DNA from 3 places in the Fictibacillus halophilus genome. Region 3 is predicted to be linked to each of the others. Evidence: riboswitches for the same ligand, from Rfam matches in the RefSeq annotation. Region 3 holds a riboswitch; each other region holds the start of a gene.

What was found. Region 3 has a riboswitch for S-adenosylmethionine ahead of I5J82_RS01590 (PLP-dependent aspartate aminotransferase family protein). Riboswitches for the same ligand answer to the same signal wherever they lie in the genome.
Region 1: it holds a riboswitch for S-adenosylmethionine, as region 3 does, so the genes downstream of both, I5J82_RS07745 (MetQ/NlpA family ABC transporter substrate-binding protein) here and I5J82_RS01590 (PLP-dependent aspartate aminotransferase family protein) in region 3, are expected to answer to the same signal.
Region 2: it holds a riboswitch for S-adenosylmethionine, as region 3 does, so the genes downstream of both, metK (methionine adenosyltransferase) here and I5J82_RS01590 (PLP-dependent aspartate aminotransferase family protein) in region 3, are expected to answer to the same signal.

The regions. Positions count from the first base shown of each region.
Region 1 covers NZ_JAEACF010000001.1:1,494,443-1,497,729, reverse strand. Annotated here, with positions in the region: gene I5J82_RS07750 (alpha/beta hydrolase) at 114-920, shown strand; SAM riboswitch class I at 968-1,088, shown strand; gene I5J82_RS07745 (MetQ/NlpA family ABC transporter substrate-binding protein) at 1,218-2,039, shown strand; gene modB (molybdate ABC transporter permease subunit) at 2,356-3,015, shown strand; gene I5J82_RS07735 (hypothetical protein) at 3,047-3,202, opposite strand.
Region 2 covers NZ_JAEACF010000001.1:2,368,201-2,371,487, forward strand. Annotated here, with positions in the region: partial or broken gene I5J82_RS12290 (glycosyltransferase family 4 protein) at 1-41, shown strand, start outside; gene metK (methionine adenosyltransferase) at 313-1,518, opposite strand; SAM riboswitch class I at 1,681-1,811, opposite strand; gene pckA (phosphoenolpyruvate carboxykinase (ATP)) at 2,073-3,287, shown strand, end outside.
Region 3 covers NZ_JAEACF010000001.1:291,631-294,917, forward strand. Annotated here, with positions in the region: gene I5J82_RS01585 (hypothetical protein) at 1-1,105, shown strand, start outside; SAM riboswitch class I at 1,282-1,397, shown strand; gene I5J82_RS01590 (PLP-dependent aspartate aminotransferase family protein) at 1,583-3,287, shown strand, end outside.

The sequences.
Region 1 (3,287 bases), 1.2 Mb from region 3:
ACGGATTGTATGTATGAAACCGTGTTCTCTAATTGAACATGGTTTTTTTGTGTTGATATCAATGGGTAATTACAATGACAGCTATCTCAATAAATAGAAAAGGAGTGGGTAATATGGTTACATCGGATTGTATATGGTGGAAGGATAGAAAATTGGCTCACACCATTCATTTCCCTCATGAAAATGGAGTAGGTGAAAAGAAGTTACCGTTAATCATTATTTGCCACGGTTTTACGAGTACACGGATTGGAGTAGACCGCCTGTTTGTTAAAACAGCTCAGGCACTCGTTGAACTTGGGTTTGCTGTATTGAGGTTTGATTATGCTGGATGCGGTGAGAGTGAAGGGGAATATGGAGAAAATGAGTTCGCTTGTTTTATTGATCAGACAAAGGAAGTGATTTCATATGGAAGAAAACTACCTAACATTGATCAAAACGCAATAACGCTAATCGGTCATAGTTTAGGCGGTGCTGTTGCGGTATGCACTGCAGCAGATGATGAAAGAATTAATAATGTGATCACATGGTCTGCTGTAGGAAATCCATTTGAAGAAATTAAAGAAATAGTTGGCTACAACGGCGAGCATCCCGTAATTGATCATTTAGGTTATACCATAACGGAAGAATTTTTACTTTCTCTTCAAGCTTATTCACCATTAGAAGACATCAAGCAGTTTAGTGGGAACGCGCTGTTCATTCATGGAACAGGTGATCAAGTTATTTCTTCAAGTTATTGTAAGGACTATTATGAAGAATCAAATAAGCGAAATGAAGGTGTCAGTGAAATGATACTTATAGAAGATGCAAATCATACGTATTCTTCTATCAGGCATTTTGACCAGCTCATCACTACTACTTCTGATTGGTTATTAAAATTTGTTACTACTTCGGTTCAGAATAGTTTGAAAAAAAGTGTTTGACATTAATCGAGATATCTGTAATAATACAAAGTAATTTGATAGGAATACTCTTATTAAGAGCAGGTGGAGGGAATTAGCCCTATGAAACCCGGCAACCATTTACATTGTACTTAGTATCAATGTGAAAACGGTGCTAAATCTAACAGTGGTCACACTGAGAGATGAGAGGAAAATCGGATTTTTTCGAGAAGCCTTCTGTCTCTTTCATGAGCACAGGAGGCTTTTTGCATGCCGAAACTTTATATAAGAATTCTTAACAAAGAAAAATTTAGAAATTAGGGGATAGGGGATCGAAACATGAAAAGGATCGTTCAAGTTTTACTCGCAAGTTTGGCAGTATTCGTATTAGCTGCGTGTGGCTCATCGACAAGTGGTGGAGAAAAAACAGAAAAGCTTGTAGTGGGAGCATCTAACGTACCGCATGCTGAAATTTTAGAAGAAGCGAAGCCGCTTTTGAAGGAAAAGGGAATTGATTTAGAAATAGTAAAATTCCAAGACTATATCTTACCGAACAAGTCGCTTTATGAAAAAGAAATTGATGCAAACTATTTTCAGCACATTCCATATTTAACACAGCAAGTAAAAGATAACCCAAAATACAAGTTTGAAAATGCTGGTGCGGTTCACCTCGAGCCGATGGGTGTTTATTCAAAGAGACATAAATCACTAAAAGACATTCCAGATGGCGGGAAAGTAATCTTAAGTAACTCAGTTGCTGAGCACGGTCGTATCCTTTCAATCTTTGAAGCAGAAGGTCTAATCAAACTAAAAGAAGGAAAAGGCTATGAAGCACAAATAAGTGATATTGTAGAAAATCCGAGAAAACTAGAGTTTGTGGCAGACATCGATCCAGGACTATTAACAAAGGCATATGAAAACGATGAAGGCGATGCGATTGTTATCAACACTAACTTCGCAATCGATGCAGATTTGAACCCTAAGAAAGATTCAATCGCCTTGGAAGGATCTGAATCACCATTCGCAAATATCATCACAGTGCGTGAAGGTGACAAAGAGAAGAAATCTATTAAAACGTTGATAGAAGTACTTCACTCGAAAGAGATTACTGATTTTATTGATAAAGAATACAAAGGTTCAGTTCTAGCTGTTAAAGAGTAAAGAATAATCAGCTGCCTAGATGGGTGAATCCACTCATCTAGGCAGCTTTTCTCATATATGGATGGTTTCTTAGGCAGCGGGAGAGCACCTTTATACAACATTAAGTCTAAATAAGAAAAATTAAGTCTTAAAGAGGAAAATTAGTTCATATTCGTCATCAATTAAGTCGTTTCAGACAGGAATTGAGTCTAATTTCAAACATAAAGGCCGTTCGACAATTTCGAATATCTTTCATCTCCATCAAAGTTTGATGTGATATGATGAAGACGGATAAATTCAGCATTATAATCATTGTGTTAAGCGGGTGGAAAAGGAAATGGCAACTGATTTTTGGTCACCTGTCACATTATCACTCGGTATAGCGGTGACAGCTTCATTAATTGTGGTTCTAGCAGGCATATTTTTGGGCAGAATCATGGCTCATCAGAAATTTAAAGGAAAAATGTTGATTGAAACAGTATTCTTACTTCCACTCGTACTACCCCCAACGGTGGTAGGATTTTTGTTAATTGTTTTGTTTGGTCGAAATGGTCCAGGAGGACAGCTAGTAGAGTGGCTCTTTAACCAACCGATCATGTTTACTTGGTGGGCAGCCGTTATTGCTTCTGCAGTTGTTGCATTTCCACTCATGTATCAATCCGCAAAAGCGGGTTTCGAATCAATTGACTTAGACATTGAGAACGCAGCGCGTGTAGACGGGGCGAACGAGTGGGATGTTTTGCGGAAAATCTCTGTTCCACTATCTATTAGGGCAATCACGTCAGGTGCTATTCTGAGTTTTGCTCGCGCGTTAGGTGAGTTTGGTGCTACTTTAATGTTTGCCGGAAACATACCAGGAAAAACACAGACGATATCCACTGCCATCTATATCGCGATTGAATCTGGAAATATGGATCTTGCTTGGATGTGGGTAGGGAGTGTTATCGCGATTTCATTCCTCATGCTGATCGCTGTTAATCGAATAAGGACTTATTGAAGAAAGAACCCGAAAAAAATGGGTTCTTTTTTTAATCGTCCTCTACTTCCTCCGTGATTTTATCCTCATGTTCATCTGCATCTTCACGTTCTTGTACCTGTTCTGTATCACCATACTGTTCATTTATCTCTTGTGCGAGATTCGTTAAGTACTCATCAGAGAATAAAGGATTCTTTTGTTTAGCCATGTAAAAAACTCCTATTGTTAACGAAATGTTACGTTCAAATTATTAACTATTTCTATGTATAACCAATATGTACGTATTTTGATCA
Region 2 (3,287 bases), 2.1 Mb from region 3:
TTTTTACGAAGAAGAATAAAAATAAAACAATCATTGCGTAGCAGGCGCAAGATGAATATTAAGATATCCCTATATTTTAATTTTTATATCCCCCTGATAAACATTAGCGGTTCAAATGTTTATCAGGGGGACACCAAGAATTTTACACGAGGTAATCACAATTATATCCGTCAATAAGGTACATTTTTTTCAGTAAAACTTCTGATTAATTCCTTATTTAAAAATTTTTTCGATTTTCAACAGATCCTCCTTAACTGACGGATCACTACAAAAAAAGCAGACTTCCATTAGGAAGTCTGCTTTAACATATCATTAAATATTCGCTTGTTTCTTAAGCTCTGCAGCTTTATCTGTGTTTTCCCAAGGAAGATTGATGTCAGTACGTCCGAAGTGGCCGTATGCAGCAGTTTGCTTGTAGATCGGACGGCGAAGATCAAGCATCTTAATGATTCCAGCCGGACGAAGATCGAAGTTGTTGCGAACTAGTTCTACAAGAACTTCTTCAGAAACTTTTCCTGTTTCAAAAGTGTTTACAGCGATTGAAACGGGTTGAGCTACACCGATTGCATAAGCAAGCTGAACTTCTACTTTGTCAGCTAGACCTGATGCTACGATGTTCTTAGCTACATAACGAGCAGCATAAGCAGCTGAACGGTCAACTTTAGTTGCGTCCTTACCTGAGAATGCACCGCCACCGTGACGAGCATATCCACCGTAAGTATCAACGATGATCTTACGGCCAGTAAGACCAGCATCACCTTGTGGTCCACCGATTACGAAACGGCCAGTTGGGTTGATGAAGTATTTTGTGTTCTCGTCGATCAACTCAGCAGGAACAACAGGTGTGATTACTTTTTCTTTGATGTCTCTTTGAATTTCTTCAAGTGTGTTCTCAGGGTGATGCTGAGTAGAAATGACGATTGTGTCGATACGTACTGGCTTATCGTTCTCATCATACTCAACAGTTACTTGAGTTTTTCCATCTGGACGTAAGTATGGAATCTCTTCAGTCTTACGAACTTCTGTAAGACGACGAGATAATTTATGAGCTAGCGAGATTGGAAGAGGCATAAGCTCTTCTGTTTCGTTACACGCAAATCCGAACATTAGACCTTGGTCACCTGCACCGATTGCTTCGATTTCAGCATCTGTCATAGAACCTTCTCTTGCTTCAAGAGCTTGGTCAACACCCATCGCGATATCAGCAGATTGCTCATCGATAGAAGTTAATACTGCACACGTTTCAGAATCGAAACCATATTTTGCACGATCATAACCGATTTCTTTAATTGTCTCACGTACAACTTTTGGGATATCTACATAAGTAGAAGTTGTGATTTCACCTGCAACAAGTACAAGACCTGTAGTTACAGATGTTTCACATGCTACACGAGCATTTGCATCATTAGCTAAAATTTCATCTAGAATCGCATCTGAGATCTGATCACAGATCTTATCTGGATGGCCTTCTGTAACGGATTCTGATGTAAATAAACGACGACTAACTTTTTTGGACAAGTTAATATCCTCCCTTTAACTGCTTTCAGTATGATACGGTACTTTATTCTTATCTATTTTACACAGTTTATGTTCTTAACCTGAAAAAGGCATAAAAAAAGCCCTTCCCTGTTTCACATACATTCACGAGGGAAAAGGTTTTAAAACCATAATGCCTTCAACCTCTTATTGTCCAAGGTTATTTTCACCTTGCAGGTTAGCACCTTTTCATTTCCAGTGGCGTTATTGTTACCACTTTCATGTCGGTTGCTGGGTTTCATAGGGCCTGTCCCTCCACCTACTCAGAATAAGAGTAGCCGTTCTCGAAATATGATAGCGTAATGAGCACTCTCTGTCAATAGAAAACCCTATGAATAGCAATTAGTTTAGAGTATTATATTCTATAGAATGAAAGCGTTTTAAATAAGATGGATAATTCACATGATTTTAATCTTTTTTTAGGAAGCAAGAACTTTTTTGATGCACTTTCATAAAATAGTATACATTATTTAATTCAATGTGTTATACTAATTTTCGAATATATCACTCTAGGATAAAGGATGGTACTGTCTCATATGAATACTTTGGAATTTACGACAACCTTAAACGATCTTGTGACCCGTGAAACAACTCACCAGAACTTACCTGTTCCGGTTTTAGTAGAAAAATCTCTTCAGCGTAACGAGGGCATCCTTACATCCACAGGAGCACTTCAAGCTACAACGGGGAAATATACAGGCCGTTCCCCTGAGGATAAATTTATCGTTGAAGATGCTTCCATTAAAGATTCAATCGATTGGGGAAAGGTAAATAAGCCATTTTCACCAGAAAACTTTGATAAATTATACAAAAAAGTCCTCCAATACTTAGGGAATAAAGAAGAATTATTCGTATTTAAAGGGTTTGCTGGTGCAGACCGCGAGTATCGCCTTCCTATCCAAGTAATCAATGAGTATGCATGGCATAACCTTTTTGCTCATCAAATGTTTGTGCGCCCGAACCACGATGAGCTAGATACTCATGAATCTCAATTCACAGTTGTTTCAGCGCCAGGATTTCAAGCTAACCCGGCTGAAGATGGAACAAACTCCGAGACATTTATTATCGTTTCTTTCGAGAAGAAAATTGTTTTGATCGGTGGTACTGAGTACGCAGGTGAAATTAAAAAATCTGTATTCTCTGTCATGAACTACATTCTACCTGAAAAAGGCATTCTATCTATGCACTGTTCTGCAAACGTTGGGAATGAAGGAGATGTGGCTTTATTTTTCGGACTATCCGGAACTGGAAAAACTACTTTATCTGCTGACCCGAATCGTCGTTTGATCGGAGATGATGAGCATGGTTGGGCTAACACTGGTGTCTTCAATATCGAAGGTGGATGTTATGCTAAAACAATCGACCTCTCTAAAGAAAAAGAACCACAAATTTGGAACGCGATTCGTTTTGGAAGTGTTTTAGAGAATGTGATGATCGACCCAGTTACGAGAGAAGCTGATTATAAAGATTCTTCACTAACAGAAAACACACGCGCAGCGTATCCTGTTGATGCTATTCCAAATATTATTCAACCAAGTGTCGCAGGACACCCGAACACAATCATCTTCTTAACAGCTGACGCATTCGGTGTACTGCCTCCAATCAGCAAACTTACTAAAGAACAAGCAATGTATCACTTCTTATCAGGATACACAAGCAAACTAGCAGGAACAGAAAGAGGCGTAACATCACCACAAGCTACGTTCTCAACATGTTTCGGCGCACCATTCCTGCCACTCCCTGCTACCGTT
Region 3 (3,287 bases):
AGAGACATTTGACTTGATTGATTATGCACTGCAAAAAAGCGGGTTAGAGGAACTTAAAGATCCGACTCAGGTTCAATATTTAGGTGAAGGAGCTTGGCATCTTGCTTATTTTGTTCAGCTGCGCACTGGGGATGCTGTGGTCGTACGTTTTCCGAAAACGGAGGCCTATGGAAGGAACGTTGAGTTTGATGAAGAAGCCATTCACTCAGAATATGCAGGGACTAGAGCATATTATGAGCTAGCTAATCAAGTTAAACCAGGAATCTGCCCTGCTTTTTTCAACTATCATGTAGAAAAAGACAGAACATTTACCGTTGAATCTTATGCGGGAAAGGCGATCAAGCTTGATCAACTAACGGCTGTAGAAGCGTTTCATATCGGAGCAGAACTTGGTGAGTTCTTTCGCAAGATGAATGCTGCACATCATGGCTTAAAAGGGTTCGGTTATCTCTCATGGAACGGAAAACATATTGAAGGGAAATACCACTCAGATGTTTCAGAATCTATGAAGAAAGAAAACACTGATTACATAAATGATTTTAAGAATTTTATAGATACGTATGAGGGGTCGATTTCTTCATCAGCTTTAGTTGATCTTCAAGCCTGCATGGAAGATAGAGAGATCGAAAATCATACGGTTGTACTTACTAATCAAGATACATCTCCAGAGAATATATTGCTGCATTCAGATGGTACTGTCTGTTTGATCGATCCTGTACCAATCTTATATAGCGGAGATTCGCTCGCGGGGAATTTTCTTAATAATTACCGTACCTTGTTCCCAACATTCTTTAATGCACCGCGTTATGCGCGACATGAATTTGATCGATTTGAAGACCGTTTGAAAAGAATAGCTGATGGATTTTTAGAAGGTTATTCTAATGGAGATCTAGCTATAAAGCGTCGAGTGAAACAAGAAGAGTTTATTCAACTTACTGATCTAACTGTTCTTCATTGGCATCTGCTTCAGACTGATGAATTAACCTCTGAACAGAAAATTCGTTACGGAGAAAGAGAAGCAATTGCCAATCGAATAACGGTACTTGTAAAAAAGATCGAAGAGTTTAAATGGTTGGATGAAAAAAGTGGAACAAAATTAGCATAACCGGCATAGCATGGGCATAATCTTAATTCAAAGCTGACAGTTGAACACTCATTCTATTGTATTACTTTTATGATTTTTCAAAAAACGGTTGACTTTTTAAAACATCTTACTCTATAATCCTATTCAAGAACAAAACAAACATCAGCACGTTAATGTGTTAAACATAATTTGAATATCTCTTATCCAGAGAGGCGGAGGGACTAGGCCCGATGAAGCCCGGCAACCAACAAACCACATTTGGTTTGGAAAGGTGCCAATTCCTACAGATCTTTTTTGATCTGAAAGATAAGAGGAGGACCAAAACCCTCTTCTTAGGAAGGGGGTTTTTCTTTTTTCCCCTTATCATACTTCACGTACAAACATCACTTAGTCACTTATTTCATTTTTAAAATCGAATATAGCAAAAGGGAAAAGCATTAATCTTTATCCCTAGTTTTCCTATAGATTTAATTTGGATAATAAGAAGGAGCGATTATAATGACAAAATCTTTTGATGGATACGATATTGAAACATTGCTATTACATGGGGGGCAAGCGCCTGACCCAACGACAGGATCACGAGCAGTACCTGTCTACCAGACTACTTCCTATGTTTTTTCTGATACAGATCATGCGCAAAGCCTTTTCGCACTCGACGAGCCAGGAAATATCTACAGTCGAATCGGAAATCCAACGGTTGATGTTTTCGAGAAAAGGGTTGCTCTTCTAGAAGATGGGGTTGCAGCTGTAGCTACTTCTTCTGGAATGTCAGCAATCGCGCTTGCCGTTTTAAACATCGCACATGCAGGAGATGAAATTATTGCAGCTACGAATCTATACGGAGGAACTTACAACCTATTTTCTACTACTCTTCCGAAATACGGAATTAACGTAAAGTTTGTAGATGCAGAGGATCCAGAGAATTTCAGAAAAGCGGTTACTCCAAACACGAAAGCATTTTTTGCTGAAACGATCGGTAACCCGAGTCTTAACGTATTAGATATTGAGGCAGTGGCAGATATTGCGCATGAGAACGGTGTACCTCTAATTATTGATAATACATTTGCAACGCCATATGTAACAAAACCGATAAGCTTTGGAGCGGACATCGTAATCCATTCAGCAACAAAGTGGATCGGCGGACATGGAACAGCCATTGGCGGTGTTGTGGTAGACGGAGGACGCTTTAATTGGAACTCAGAGAAATATCCAGGATTCACTGAGCCAGATAACAGCTATAACGGATTAAGATACGCAAATGACTTTGGAACGTTAGCTTTTGCGACTAAATTACGCGTACAGCTGTTAAGAGATTTTGGAGCATGCTTGAGTCCACACAATGCATTTCTTCTTTTACAAGGTTTAGAAACACTTCACTTACGAGTGGAAAAACATGCGAAAAACGCACAAGAAGTGGCTGAATATCTGGAAAAACATCCAGCGGTAGATTGGGTTTCATACCCTGGTCTTTCTTCGCACAGAAGTCATGAGCTTGCTAAAAAATATTTAAGCAATGGTTTTGGTTCGATCGTAAACTTTGGAATCAAGGGTGGGCGTGATGCAGGTCGTAAGGTCATCAACAACATTTCATTATGGTCACACGTTGCAAATGTTGGGGATGCAAAATCATTGATCATCCACCCTGCTTCTACCACTCATCAGCAGCTGAGCGGAGACGAATTAGTAGCAACTGGCGTAACAGAAGAACTTATTCGGTTATCGATTGGACTTGAATCCGTAAAAGATCTTACGAATGATCTTGATCGTGCGATACAAACGGCAACAGGGATCGGATCGGATAATACGGAGATCACGATTAATGATGAAGGTGTTATCCGCTGGGCATTGCAATCCTCACTATATAGAGCAGTAGAGAACGGTCAGGAAATTCAGCGTCCCAAAACACTAGCGATTGTTGGACTCAGTTCCAACCCAGCAAGACCTAGCCATAGATTAGCTAGAAAAATGCAGCGTCTTGGCTATAAAATCGTTCCTGTTAATCCAAGAGAAACGGAAGTACTTGATGAAAAAGCATATCCAGATTTAAAATCCATTCCGTTTCCGATTGATGTCGTTCAAGTATTTAGAAGTCCAGAAGCAGCGATTGAGCTTGCAAAAGAAGCAGCGATCACACAGCCAAAAGTGTTCTGGCTACAAGAAGGTGTCATCTCCCCAGAAGCCGCAAGAATAGCGAAAGAAGCTG